Regions from separate parts of the Pedobacter sp. GR22-10 genome, predicted to be linked through region 3. Evidence: riboswitches for the same ligand, from Rfam matches in the RefSeq annotation. Region 3 holds a riboswitch; each other region holds the start of a gene.

Evidence for each region. A riboswitch is a leader RNA that binds a small molecule or an ion and turns the genes downstream of it on or off. The one in region 3 is predicted to bind cobalamin.
Region 1: it holds a riboswitch for cobalamin, as region 3 does, so the genes downstream of both, OQX64_RS12950 (epoxyqueuosine reductase QueH) here and OQX64_RS05870 (TonB-dependent receptor plug domain-containing protein) in region 3, are expected to answer to the same signal.
Region 2: it holds a riboswitch for cobalamin, as region 3 does, so the genes downstream of both, metE (5-methyltetrahydropteroyltriglutamate--homocysteine S-methyltransferase) here and OQX64_RS05870 (TonB-dependent receptor plug domain-containing protein) in region 3, are expected to answer to the same signal.

Annotation. Positions count from the first base shown of each region.
Region 1 covers NZ_JAPIVR010000003.1:73,497-78,366, forward strand. The annotation lists gene OQX64_RS12940 (bile acid:sodium symporter family protein) at 1-607, shown strand, start outside; gene OQX64_RS12945 (alkene reductase) at 604-1,686, shown strand; cobalamin riboswitch at 1,738-1,927, shown strand; gene OQX64_RS12950 (epoxyqueuosine reductase QueH) at 2,114-2,761, shown strand; gene OQX64_RS12955 (hypothetical protein) at 2,856-3,710, shown strand; gene OQX64_RS12960 (acyl-CoA thioesterase) at 3,812-4,114, shown strand; gene OQX64_RS12965 (Lrp/AsnC family transcriptional regulator) at 4,104-4,565, opposite strand; gene OQX64_RS12970 (MarR family winged helix-turn-helix transcriptional regulator) at 4,853-4,870, opposite strand, start outside.
Region 2 covers NZ_JAPIVR010000003.1:555,832-560,701, reverse strand. The annotation lists gene OQX64_RS15150 (M14 metallopeptidase family protein) at 1-2,259, opposite strand, end outside; cobalamin riboswitch at 2,478-2,682, shown strand; gene metE (5-methyltetrahydropteroyltriglutamate--homocysteine S-methyltransferase) at 2,882-4,870, shown strand, end outside.
Region 3 covers NZ_JAPIVR010000001.1:1,376,794-1,381,663, forward strand. The annotation lists gene OQX64_RS05860 (transglycosylase domain-containing protein) at 1-268, opposite strand, end outside; gene OQX64_RS05865 (polyphosphate kinase 2 family protein) at 412-1,290, shown strand; cobalamin riboswitch at 1,364-1,554, shown strand; gene OQX64_RS05870 (TonB-dependent receptor plug domain-containing protein) at 1,651-3,528, shown strand; gene OQX64_RS05875 (DUF6580 family putative transport protein) at 3,568-4,158, shown strand; gene OQX64_RS05880 (ABC transporter substrate-binding protein) at 4,299-4,870, shown strand, end outside.

The DNA.
Region 1 (4,870 bases), on a different contig from region 3:
TGCGAGCATTTCAAGTCTGATCGGGGTAGTAGTCACGCCGGTCTGGATCGGGCTGTTCATCGCTTCAGCAACCGGTGGTTTCGATGTTTCTGCTATCGTGATCAAACTGGTATTTCAGGTCCTGTTACCGGTCATCATCGGCATCAGCCTCAACGCCCGTTTTGGCGCCATTGCCGAGAAGTATAAAAAACAGCTCAAATATTTCGATCAGGCGGTTATCCTCACCATCATTTATACCTCGTTCTGTAAGTCATTCTCCGAGCATCTTTTTGATGGCTTCAGCGCCCTTGAACTTGCCGGACTTGCAGCGGCGATGATGGCCCTGTTTTTTGCGGTGTTCTTTTGCGTTGGACTGCTCAGCCGCTTGTTTGGCTTTTCGGCTGAAGACCGCATCACGGTTTTGTTCTGCGGATCCAAAAAATCACTGGTTCACGGCACGGTCATGTCAAAAGTGCTTTTTCAGCACAGTACCATCACCGGCATCATATTGTTGCCGCTCATGCTTTATCATGCCCTTCAGCTGATTGCTGCCAGTATCATCGCCCAGGGGATGGCTAGGCGAAAAGAGGCATCATCTCCAATACAGGGGATAAAAACAGCTACATGAAACTTTTAGAAAAAACACAACTGGGTAATGCCAGCTTAAAAAATAGAATGGCCATGGCAGCGATGACCAGGGGTCGTACCGACAGCAATGGCCTGGTGGGTGATATAACAGCAGAATACTATGCCCAGCGGGCAAGTGCAGGTCTGCTCTTTACCGAGTCCATCAGGATCAGTGAAGCGGCCACCGGCAGTCCGCTCACGCCAGGTATTTTCACCAAAGAGCAAATAGCAGCATGGAAGAAGGTAACCACTGCGGTACATGATAGCGGTGGCGTTATTGTAGCCCAGCTTTGGCACACCGGCCGTATTGGGCATTCTATAGACAGGAATGGCAAGCTCCCTATTGCGCCATCACCCCTGCCCATCCGGGGGATGCGGCATTATACCTCCCAAGGCATGAAAGATTTTGAGATCCCCCGGGAAATGTCTACCATGGAGATCATGCAGACGATAAAAGACTTTGGCCAGGCCGCAAGAAATGCTATGGTGGCAGGCTTTGACGGAGTCCAGCTCCACGCGGCCAATGGCTATCTGCCCAGCCAGTTCCTGGCTGAAAGTGCCAACCGGAGGACGGACAATTATGGCGGCAGTATCCCTAATAATACCCGCTTCACAGTGGAGGTGATGCAGGAATTGATCAGTGTAGCAGGAGGTGAAAAAGTGGGCATTAAAATATCCCCATTCCATCCCTATGGCGATATCATATTGGAGGACCCCGTAGCTAGCTATACCCACCTGATCGAAGAACTGAACAAACTGGATTTTGCCTATGTGGAACTCATGCGGCGCAGCCCACATTTCCCTTCACCTGAACATTATGTCTGTGAAGACGAGATTGCGTTCTTTGGCAGGAAGATCCGCCAGAGGGTTATTGCAAATGGAGGCTATGATAGGGATTCCGCCGAATCTGAACTTGAAAAAGGTATTGCGGCACTTGTTTCCTTTGGGAACTTGTACATCGCCAACCCCGACCTGCCCGAGCGCTTTGAAAAAAATGCCGCGCTAGGCAAGCCAGACAGGGCAACCATGTTCGGGGGCGGGGAACAGGGGTATATTGATTATCCATTTTGGAACGGATAAAAATTAGGTCTATAATTCTTGATTTTTTTTACCTTACGTCGCTGTTCTTTGCATAACATCAATCGGAAAGGTTTTGCTTAACTGCAGATTAATAGGGAATCGTGTGCAAATCACGAGCTGTCGCGCAACTGTAAGTAACAAACAAGGTTTTCATCAGGCATATCCACTGTTCTAATATGAATAGGAAGGGTGATGAGAACTGTTACAAGCCAGGAGACCTGCCTGTTCCGAATGGACGATGCTTTCGCGGTCTGAAGCTTTTGGTCTGAAAGGTGGTTGTTTCCTATGGGACATTTCCCTGTGTGAGCCGTGTGGCCCTGCCTTTTCCTATTTTCCCAAGATCTTCTCTCCAGCGGCATTGCGTTAATAAGTCGGCCGGCAACTGTAAATAAACTTTTGGACCCTTTGGTCAAAAAAAACGTTTGAAATGAGCTTTAAAAGAGAAAAATTGGAACTACCGAATGGCGGAAAAAAACTGCTGCTGCATTCCTGCTGCGCACCCTGTTCGGGAGAGGTGATGGAGGCCATCATTGCATCCGAAATAGATTTCAGTATCTTCTTCCACAATCCCAACATCCACCCAAAAAAAGAGTACGAACTGCGCAAGCAAGAGAATATCCGCTTTGCGAAGAAGCACAATATCCCCTTCATCGATGCGGACTATGACGTGGACAACTGGTTTGAAAGAGCAAAGGGGATGGACATGGAACCTGAACGCGGGATACGCTGCACGATGTGCTTTGACATGCGCTTTGAGCGCACGGCCCTTTACGCCTTTGAAAACGGCTTTGATGTGATCTCAAGTTCGCTGGGCATATCGCGCTGGAAAAACATGGAGCAGATCAACGGTTCGGGCATCAGGGCGGCAGGCCACTATGAAGGTATCACTTATTGGACCTATAACTGGCGCAAGGCAGGGGGATCCTTACGCATGCTGGAAATCAGCAAGGCTGAGGAATTCTATATGCAGGAATACTGCGGATGTGCGTATTCGCTCAGGGACACCAACAAATGGAGGTTGGAGAACGGAAGGGAAAAGATAAAGCTGGGCGAAAAATACTATGGTAGAGACTAGCGTCTGTGCCGTCCAAAAGGAGGATGTCCGCGAAAAACTGGCAAGCTTTGGTCAGGACAATCCGAAGCTGCCCCCTATTTTCCATTTGGAGCGGATGGATTATTTTTCATCCCTTGTGGCTGATATTGCCAATTCCTTTGTCGGCATTTTTGAAATCGGGCGCAGTACCCCCCCCTGGAAGAAGGGAAGCCCGGACATTGCCGGCTTTGATCCCCTTGCCCTTGCTTTTGCCCACAACCTTCGCAGGGATACTGGAGAAGCTTGTTGGCTGCTATTCCTATCAAGCTATTTCGGAAGGCATCCGAAGCATCACTGGGACCTTCTGGAAAAGGTCTATCTCGGTCCTGGAATGGGCGACGGATGGACATGGGAAAATGCCAGTGCGGATCCTGTTGCCTTTGCAGGTTGGCTAGTGGAAAATCAGCCTGAACTATCGCGGCATGGGAACATGGGCAGGGCACACAAATACGTTTCCTTTGGAAGCTATAAAGCGATGAAAACGGCCGGCGATATCCAGACCTATATCTCTTGGGTAATAAATGCGGGAGGCCACCGGGAACTTTTCCCTGCAAGTGCACTATCAGAAGGCGGATCACCTTCACATATTTTTGATAGGCTGTACGCCGCCATGAACATGCAGCTGCGCTGTAAAAAGGCCATTACCTTTAATTACCTCTCGCTTTTGGGCATACTTGGACTGGCAGGGATAGAGCCGGCAAGGCCATACCTCAGCGACCATCTCCCTTCAAAGCTGGGTGCAAATTGGCTGTTCGGTGGGAACGCTGTACCAAAGCGCCGGGCAAATGAACTCGAACCGATCGTAACGACTCTTGCCCACTACCTGGAACTACCTTTCATCATTCCTGTGCTCCACCAGGCCTTCGCACAGATTGCCGCGGGTAGTCATGCTGAGGCTATTCAGCGGTTCAGGTGGCGACACAACAGATGACCATCAAAAAACAGATGATGAACATAGCAGAAAAAACTGAACAGTCCGAAACCCATGTGTTCAAAGTGGTGTTTCCCGAGACCACCAACCACCACAACACGATGTTCGGCGGAAGGGTTTTGATGATGATGACCGAAACCGCTTTCATCACAGCAACACGTTTCAGCAGGCGTAATTTTGTACTGGTGAGCAGCGGAAAGATCGATTTTGCAAAACCCATTCCGGCCGGCACGCTCGTAGAGCTGGTAGGCAGGGTTACCCGTGTGGGCCATACCAGCCTGGAGGTGACCGTTTCGGTATACCTGGAAAAGATGGGAGAAGAATACCGTGAAAAGGTGGTGAGCGGGGCCTTTACGCTGGTGGCCATCGGAAGCGACGGCCGCCCCGTGGCGGTTATATACTGATGTTGTGCGTGTTCTTGATCTCGGCCATGACGAAGGTACTGTGCGTACTTCCGATACTATCTACTGAGCCGAGCTTGTTGAAAACGAAATCCTGATAATGCTTCATGTCCCTGGCATAGACCTTCAGAATGAAATCGTAGTCGCCGGAGATGTTGTAGCATTCCACCACCTCATCGATTTTCAGGATGTCGCTCACAAAATTGTGGCCGATCTTTTTGTCATGCTGCTTGAGCCGGATGTTGCAGAAAACGATAAACCCGTGATCAAACTTCTCTGCGTCAAGGATAGCGATGTATTTTTTGATGTACCCACTGTTCTCCAGCCTTCTTACTCGCTCGAATACGGGCGAGGCGGAAAGGTTGACCAGTTTGGCCAGTTCCTTGGTCGTATGTTTTGAGTTGGCTGCCAGCAGTTTCAGCAGGGCGAGGTCGATTTCATCGAGGTTGTTCATGGGTTAATTTTTCTTTGGCCATCCAAAGATATAGGTTAAAATCAGAAAAATATATCGAAAATATGGATATTTTCAGATGCATCAACTGATAATAAACTGATGGAAAGTCATATCAACTTTACCAGCTAACATAAAGCGATCTCGTTTATTTGATGAATACATTCATATATTTCATCAGAATAACCCGATCCGTAATTTATGCTTCCGCTGCATGCGTTTTAAAAGATATTTTATACAAACTGGAAAAATATCCCGATTGAATTGAACCACTTGCCCTACAGACCATTTCACATTTCTTTATTATT
Region 2 (4,870 bases), on a different contig from region 3:
CAGATTTGTACTGCTGCCAATGGTTACAATATTGCCCCCGTCTTCTAAAAATTGCTTTAATTGAGGTATAGATTTATCTGCGGTAATCCTACCTAAACGATTTCTGTATGCCAAAGGAATATCTTCTGCTTTAGGCCCGAAAGCTCTTGAGCCGAAGCCACCACCCTGTAGTGCCGGAATTGCGCCACCAACGAAAATAATTACATCATATTTAGATTTTAAACTTCCTGCATCAATATCCTGCGGATAAATAACGGTAGCATGGTAATGATACTGCTCCATAATAAAACGCATCCAACCGGATGCCATTGATCCACCATAATTATCCCATAAGGCAATTCTTGAAGCAGAAATTTTCGTTTTATCTTTTGGAATGGTCGCAGATTTTAATTTCACATTCGCCTTTTCCAAAACAGATTTTCCGGCAGAAGAAACATAAAAATCTCCGTTTTCCTTCGAACGGTAAACCTCTATTTTATTTTTCAATAGATCATTAACAGCGGTATAAGAATCATTTTGTGCAGCACTTAATATATAACTTTTTCCAGTGAGCTTATTTTCAGGAACCAGTAACTTACCATATGGATTTTTTTCAAATGGTCCGCTAAAATCATCCTGGATACGGTCGAATTTTACGTCCATTAAATAAGCCAATGTCCATCCGGCAGCATCATAGGGTGGTATAGGGGCACCACCTTCATATTTGAAATCATTCGGGTGATCTTGTGGCTCAAACATATCTAATACATGTGGCCTAAAAGCCTGGTCAGTTTTAACCACATAACTCCCGGTAGGATATTTTTTCCCGGCAACAGTAAATGGAGCAGTTGCTTTGTGCACAATAATTCCTGTTCTTATCAGCGCATTCAAAAATTTGATCGCCGTATTAAAATCAGCCTGATCAGCAGATAGGATATAACCTCTTGCATCTCTGTTTGCCGGTGCCTTCATCACGGTATCAAAATATTTTACACTCATCATTTGTCTGGAGCCGAAATCATAATCACCGCCATCTGCAGTATTCGATCCGCCTTTTTTTGCTGCCGCATTAATGGCTTCAATCTTTTTAGGTGAAAAAGACCAGGTATCCCTCTTACCTTTTTCAATTGAATTTCTGCCCATTTGATAAATATTAAAAAGCAATTCGTCTGCATGTCGCTGCGCATAATTTAATACAGCGTAATTTAGAGAAACAGAATAGTCAATGGAGTTTTTAAAAAACCATTTCCGGGGAGTAACCGGATTAGGTGAATCACTGTTTGGCAATAACCTGGAAGGTACTAATGGGATTTCTGATGGTGTCGGGCTACCAACAATCTCCGTCAGTAAACCAACCATATTATGAAAATAAGTGGTTGTCCTCAACCCACCATTATACCAGGTTGAAAACACTGAACCTCCACGTTGTGTATAACCAGGCTTTCCTTCTACATTTAATCTGGTATGCATGGCCGCCCCAACCGCATCTAAACTGGTTAAGAGTGTGGCATCGAAAACATAGTTGAAAGGATCGCGATAGGGTGGCCCAGCGACAACAGTTCCGGCAGGGCCTGCCTGATGATGATTATACATAATCTGAGGGATCCATTCCACAAAAAGTTGTCGCCCGATATTCTGACTTTCCTTTAAATTCAGCATAAAAAAATCCCGGTTATTATCGTGCCCGGCATATTTTTCATAAAGAACAGGTAAACCGGATAACACTCTCTTTGCAGGATCTTTTTCACGCATGTACCAGTTACTCACCAATTCCTGCCCATCAGGATTGGCATGGGTAAATAAAATAATTACATTTTCAAGAATTTTAATGGTTTCAGGATCCGTTTTAGAAGCAAATTCATAAGCAGTTTGAATCAACTGATGTGCACCAACGGTTTCAGTTGCATGTAAACCACCATCAATCCAAACCACTGCCTTTCCTTCCTGAGATAGTACTTTTGCCTGCTCAGTTGTAATTTCTGCATGGGCAAGCTGTTGCGAAATTTCTTTGTAACGATCCAGCTTTTGAAGATTTTCAGGTGAAGAAACAATCAGCATATACTGATTTCTTCCCTCTTCAGTTTTGCCAATATCAACCAGTTTCACACGCTTAGATGTTTCGGCTAATTTTTTAAAGTAAGCCTCGGTTTGCGTATAGGTAGCCAACTGGTAATTATCGCCGATATCAAAGCCAAAATGTGATTTTGGAGAAGGTACTTCCTGCGCAAAAGCACTGCCGTTTACGATTAGAAAAGCCAGGAATAGCTTTCTAAATTGCATTTTAATCATAGTTGAGGTTGGTTTGTTGGATGCTCAAATATAATAGCGAAAAGAATGTAAAAACAGAGTGCCGTAAATTTGTTACACGACATCTTTTACCAAAAAATAGCTAAGTTTTTTTGACTTTTATATTTTGAAAACAGAATAAAATTTGTTTCCTGTTACAATTACTGCGTGTTAATAAATACATTTGTATTGATGTAAGTTCTTAACTTTATTTTTCATCAACCGATATTGGTTTTACTTAGCTGTAGATTAAAAGGGAATCGTGTGCAAATCACGAGCTGTCGCGCAACTGTAAATTCTGTCTTTTAAAATAAAGACAACGGTTTTATCAATAATGCCACTGTTCTGTTTTTCGGGATGGGAAGGCGATAAAACCGGGAATAAGTCAGGAGACCTGCCAGATATCAAATTGACGGTGCTTTCGCGTAAAAAAGCAACAGGTCAGGTCTGATAGGTTCACAATAAAATTAACCATTTTATTAAAATTTGCTTTAAGCTTTTGGCTGATGAGTGGGTTTTATATGCCCCTGCCTTTCCTTTTCATTTTTTACAGAAATCATTATAGAATATTGCTTGAGGGCTTTTAAACGATTTATTTACTTAATCTTTAAAAGAAATGCTAACGCAAAATCTAGGCTATCCGCGAATTGGTAGCTACCGCGAATTAAAGAAAATCTGCGAAAATTACTGGGCAGGTAAAACGGGCTACAAAAATGTACTTCAGGTGGGAAAAAATATCCGCCACGAGAACTGGAAACTTCAGCAGGAAACCGGAATTAACCTCATTCCTTCGAATGATTTCTCTTTCTATGATCATGTGCTGGATCATTCGTTAACTTTTGGTGCCATTCCGAAAAGGTATAACGAACTGATTTTAAAAAAGGGAAACACTGAGCTGGATCTCTATTTCGCCATGGCCAGGGGCTATCAGAAAGATGGGCTGGATGTGGTTGCTATGGAAATGACCAAATGGTTCGACACCAACTACCATTATATTGTTCCTGAATTTCATAAAGAACAACCTTTCAAACTTTTCTCCACCAAAATAATTGATGAATTTTATGAGGCCAAGCAACTGGGGATCATCACAAAACCGGTTTTAATTGGCCCGGTTACTTACCTTTTGTTGGGTAAAGAAAAAGAAAGTGGTTTCGAAAAGATTGATTTAATTAAAAACCTGCTTCCTGTTTATCTGGAAATTTTAGCCCGTTTGGATGCTTTGGATGTTGAATATATTCAATTTGATGAACCTTTTCTGGCTTTAGATTTATCAGAAAAGGAACAGAAAGCATATGAATATGCCTATAAGGAAATTCGGAAAGCCTTTCCAAGAATCAAGCTGGTTCTTGCAACATACTTTGAAGGTCTTGGTAATAACCTGGCGTTAACCACATCACTTCCGGTAAATGTTTTACACATAGATTTGGTAAGGGCTGAAAATCAATTGGCTGATGTATTGCCTCAACTTAAAGAAAATACCATCCTTTCTTTAGGTGTTGTAGATGGTAGAAACATCTGGAAAAATGATTTCGAACATTCCATCGCTACGATTAATCAGGCTGTAGAAAAACTAGGTACAGAACGTGTTTGGATTGCACCATCTTGCTCTTTAATCCATTCGCCTGTTAACTTAGAAAACGAAACCAATGAAGAAAATCTGACTGCTGAGGTAAAACAATGGCTGGCTTTTGCTAAACAGAAAGTAACCGAAATTGTAACCCTGAAAAAGCTGATCTTGAACGAAGGCCCTGCATCTACCCTGCAAAAACTAGAGGAAAACAAAAAGGCTTTAAACAACAGAAAAACATCTACCTCTATCCACAATCCTATAGTAAAAGAACGCGTAGCCAATTTAAAGGCTGAAGATTCAGAACGTAAAAGTCATTTTTCTCTGAGAAAAATTAAGCAGCAACAACTTAATTTACCAAAGTATTCTACAACAACAATTGGTTCATTTCCGCAAACAGCAGAAGTAAGAAGCTGGAGGGCTAAGTTTAAAAATGGAACTTTTACGGAAGATGAATACAATACACTTATAGCCGAAGAAACTGCAAAGGCAGTAAAATGGCAGGAGGAAATAGACCTTGATGTTCTGGTACATGGTGAATTTGAACGCAATGATATGGTTGAATATTTTGGCGAGCAGCTGGAAGGTTTTGCCTTTTCGAAAAATGGCTGGGTACAAAGCTATGGCTCCCGTTGCGTAAAACCGCCCATCATATATGGTGATATTTCACGCCCGAAGCCTATGACAGTGAAATGGACATCGTATGCACAATCTTTAACATCCAAATACATGAAAGGGATGTTAACCGGACCAGTAACTATTTTACAATGGTCCTTTGTGCGTAATGATCAGCCACGGTCAGAAACCTGTACGCAAATTGCATTGGCCATCAGGGATGAGGTTGTCGACCTGGAAAATGCGGGAATTAAAATTATTCAGATTGACGAGCCCGCTATCAGGGAAGGTTTACCTTTAAGGAAGAAAGACTGGCAGACTTATTTGAACTGGGCTGTAAATGCCTTTAAAATTTCTGCAAGCGGTGTTAAGGATGAAACACAAATTCATACACACATGTGTTACTCTGAATTTAACGATATT
Region 3 (4,870 bases):
TGGCCACCAGGGCATTAATCACACTGGGTGCTATTTCATTGAAATTGACCGGTGTCCGGTTTTCTTTAAAGTACCTGCCGATGAGTTTACCATCTGCGGTATACAGTTCAGATCCTACACGCAGGGTAGGCATTTTTATATCCTTTGTACTTGGAGAATAACCAAATAGCCATAAAAAATTAAGTTGAAGCGCAGAAAAGAAAATTATTATAAAGAATACAAATATTGCAGAATAACGTAAGTACTTGTTTTTTATCTCTTTAAACATATTGGCTAAGATGGTATTTGATAAATGCTATGGGCGTTAAATATAAAAAACTCTATATGCAAATTAACGTTTTTAATTTACTTATTTTTTAGTTCTATATTTAAAAAAATGGATACACTGAATTATCTTAAACATACATAAGAATGAAAAACGAATTTAAAGCGCTAATTGTACAGGGAGATAAAAAATTTTCTTTAAAGAAGGTAGAAACCGATTATACAGGCACATTTAATAAAGAAAAGGCAAAAGATGAACTGGTTAAAACTAAAATTGAAATCAGCCACCTGCAGGAAAAACTGTATGCAGCCGGCACACACTCCGTTTTAATCATTTTTCAGGCCATGGATGCGGCAGGAAAAGACAGTGCCATTGCACATGTCATGAGCGGGCTAAATCCTCAGGGCTGCCAGGTATTTAGTTTCAAAGTACCTACCGCTAAAGAATATGAGCATGACTTTTTATGGCGGCATTACCTGGCTTTGCCAGAAAGGGGTAGGATTGGGATCCATAACCGCTCTCATTACGAAAATGTACTGGCTTGTAAAGTCCATCCGGAGTATATCCTGAATGAGAAAATCCCTGGCATGGAAGAGGTGAAAAAAGTAAATAAAGACTTCTGGAAAAAACGTTATGAAAGTATCCGTAATTTCGAGTCACACCTTTGTGCTAACGGAACAGTCATCTTGAAATTTTTCTTAAACGTAGGTAAAGCCGAGCAGAAACAACGCTTCCTCGAAAGGATCGAAGATCCGACTAAGAACTGGAAATTTTCATCCGGCGATATTAAAGAAAGAGGGCACTGGGATGATTACATGTCTGCTTACCAGGAAGCTATTAATGAAACCAGTACGGAAAGTGCGCCCTGGCATATTATTCCGGCTGATAAAAAATGGTTTGCCCGCTTAGCCATCAGCGAAATCATTTTAGACAAGCTGAAAAAACTGAACCTTGATTTACCAACAGTAAGCGAAGAAGAAAAAGCTAAATTAGCTGAAACGAAATCGATTTTAATGGCCGAATAGTGAACTAACCATTGAACACTTATAAGAATTAATCAGCCTCAATTTTACTGTTTTACGAATAGCTTTATTTTACTACTTTTGCAGCGCTTTTGGTTTCCGGCGTTTTGTGCCGGAATTAAAAGGGAATGCAGTGTAATTCTGCAACTGTCCCGCAGCTGTAAGCTCTGTAACGGTTTTTAATTCTATGCCACTGTTTTTAACTGAATGGGAAGGCTAAATAACCGGGAGTAAGTCAGAAGACCTGCCACAAGTATATAATTTCATAGCTTTCGGGGATTGAAGCTAGGATTGGAGTACTTAACGGTTTCGTATTTTCATTTCCTTTTCTATCTGTTGGCTGTGGGCAAAACTCACAATCAAATGAACAAAACAAAATTTTTAATTGCGGCAGGCATTGGCCTTGTGCAATTTGGTATTGGCCAAGCCAATGCCCAGGACACCTTAAAACTAAAGGATGTGGTTATTTCTGCAACTAAAAACGATCAGAAACAATCACAAACAGGTAAAGTGGTCAGCATTATCAGTCGCGAAACTTTAGACCGCAGCAATGGAAAATCACTCCCTGAATTAATCAGCGAACAGGCAGGTATCATTGTAGCCGGTTCAGGAAGTAACCCGGGATTAAACAAATCGGTATTTTTCAGAGGGGCAGGAAGTGCCTATGCGGTGGTGCTGATTGATGGTATCGTGCAGAATGATCCTTCAGGAAACGGCGGTGCCTTTGATTTACGTTTATTTTCCATTGATCAGATCGATCATATTGAAATTTTAAGAGGTGGCCAGTCTACAATTTATGGTTCTGACGCCATTGCCGGAGTCATCAATATTGTAACTAAAAAGGGTGGCCCCAAAGGGAATACGGTTTATGGCGTAGCCAGTGCCGGAAGTTATGAAACCTATAAAGGAACGATTGGTTTAAACGGTGCCGTTGACGGGTTTACTTATAATGTAAATTATACACACCAAAAAAGTGATGGCATCTCAGAAGCGGCTACCCCTGCAGGAAACAATACTGAATTTGACAAGGATGGTTATAAAACGGATGGTGTAAGTGCCAATTTCGGAATACAGCTGGATAAACACTTCTCCGTTAATCCTTTTATACGTTATTACAGAGGAAATTACAAAATTGACGAGGGTGCTTTTGCTGACGGATTAGCCGCAAATAACACCACCCTTAAAAACTTCAGCGGCGGACTGAATACCAAATACGATTTTGGCTCCGGTAAAATTAACCTGAACTACAGCTATCAGAACACCTCCAATAATACTTTAAGCAGCTTTAGTGGGTTTCCTTACACCAGCATGGGTTCCGGCAGTATCAGCCTGATTGATTTATTTTACAACCAGAAGCTGGGTGAGAAATTAAATCTGTTGGCCGGAATCGAAAACAGGGAAATGCATTTAACTTCTGGTGCCAACCGCCCTGAAACTAACATTTTTGCCGCGTATGGCTCTTTATTTTTACATGATTTGAGTGTTTTTAACCTGGAAGTTGGCGGACGCTACAATAAACATGAACAATATGGCGAAAACTATACCTATACCATTACCCCGAGCATCAACATCATCAAAGAAATTAAATTATTCGGAACCGTTTCAACAGCATTTAAAATTCCAACGCTTAATATGCTGTTCGGGCAGTATAGCGCAAATTTAGACCTGAAACCTGAAAAATCACAGAATTACGAAGCAGGCGCAAACTTCAGCTTTGCAGATGATCAATTTTCTTTACGTGTAGCTGGCTTTAAAAGAGACTTAACTGATGCCATTATTTATACGCCTGCTCAATACATCAACCAGGAAAGTCAAAAGGTTAAAGGTTTTGAAATTGAACCAGCCGTGAAGGTCTGGAAACTTGACATCAATGGTTATTATTCCTATGTAGAGGGGAACGAGTTCAATAGCATTAACAGCAAAGTTGAAGACTTCTTGTTCAGAAGACCTAAACATACTTTTGGGCTAACAACAGGCATTCAGGCCACTTCAAACCTGTATGTAAATGCTAACTTCAGGTATTTTGGCACCCGTACCGATGGAAATTTCGCCACCTATGCGGTAGAGCATTTACCGGGTTATAAATTACTGAGTGCTTATGCTGAATATGCCTTAGCCAAAAGAAGGGTGAAAATTTTCTTTGATGCCAAAAACATCTTAAACGAAAAATACAATGAAATTATCGGTTATAACACCTTAGGTTTCAACTTTAATACCGGGGTAACTTTTAATATCCGGTAAGAAAATATAACTTTGTATTGTTAATTTACCATAAACGAAATGTCTAACTTAAAATTTAATCCCCGCAACGTTATCCTATTGCTCATGATATTGGTCATTACGGCCTTGCGTTTGCTGATCACCTTTAATTCTGACGCACTTCAGTTTGCCAACTTCTCTTCTATAGGCGCTGTGGCTTTGTTTGGCGGTGCGTACTTTAAAGACCATGTAAAAGCATTTGCATTTCCATTGCTGAGTTTATTTTTAAGTGATTTCATTTTGGCGAATACGATTTTTAAACAATACAGTAATGGATTTCTTTACGAAGGTTGGTACTGGACGTACATTGCCTTCGCTTTAATGGTATTGGTTGGCCGTGTATTATTACGTAAAATAAATGCGGTATCCTTACTAGGTTCTACTCTTGCCATTACTTTAATTCACTGGATCGTCACCGATTTTGGTGTTTGGTTTAAAAACCCATCCTATACACAAGATGTTGCCGGTTTTTGGTTATGCTTAGAAAGAGCCATTCCTTTCGAAATCAGGTTTTTAGAAGGTACATTAATCTATGGCGTGCTTCTTTTTGGTGCCTATGAAATATTAAAATCAAAATTCCCGGTATTAAGATTACAAACGCAAAAGTTATAATTAAACCTATTTTTATTGATAAATCCTCTTTTGATTCCGGTCAGAAGAGGATTTTTTTTATCTTTACTTTTCGCTTTTTGAATTTTGATCAACTGTAAAAAGCAATTCCATCATCATCCTAACGCTAAACATACTGCACCATGAAAGTTGTTTCTTTTTTACCTGCTGCCACTAAAATGATTTATGATATGGGTTTACAGGAGTATCTTTACGGCGTCACCTTCGAGTGTCCGAAAGAAGCTGCTGATCAGCCCAAAATTGTGCGGTGCATCCTGGAAGGTAAAAATTATACCAGTATCGAGATCGACCGGATCTTTTCGGCGTCCAAAGCCCAGGGCAAAAGTTTGTATTGGGTAGATGATGAACTGTTAGCAAGCATTGCACCAGATATTGTGTTCACTCAGGATATCTGTGAGGTGTGTAATATCGATACCGTTTGTACAGCAACAGCAGTGATGAAACTCAGCAAGCAACCTGCGCTGGTTCCATTATCACCGAACAACCTGCAAGACGTTTATGAATGTGCCATAACCATTGCCAAAGCGCTTGGTAAAGAAGAGGTGGCTTTGCATTACCTGGCTAATCTTCAGCAAAAAACCGATGCCATTCTGGATACCTTAAGGGCAAACAGAGCACCACTGAAAAGGGTGATGCTGATGGAATGGATTGAGCCTGTGTACAATTGCGGACATTGGATTCCATTTCAGATTGC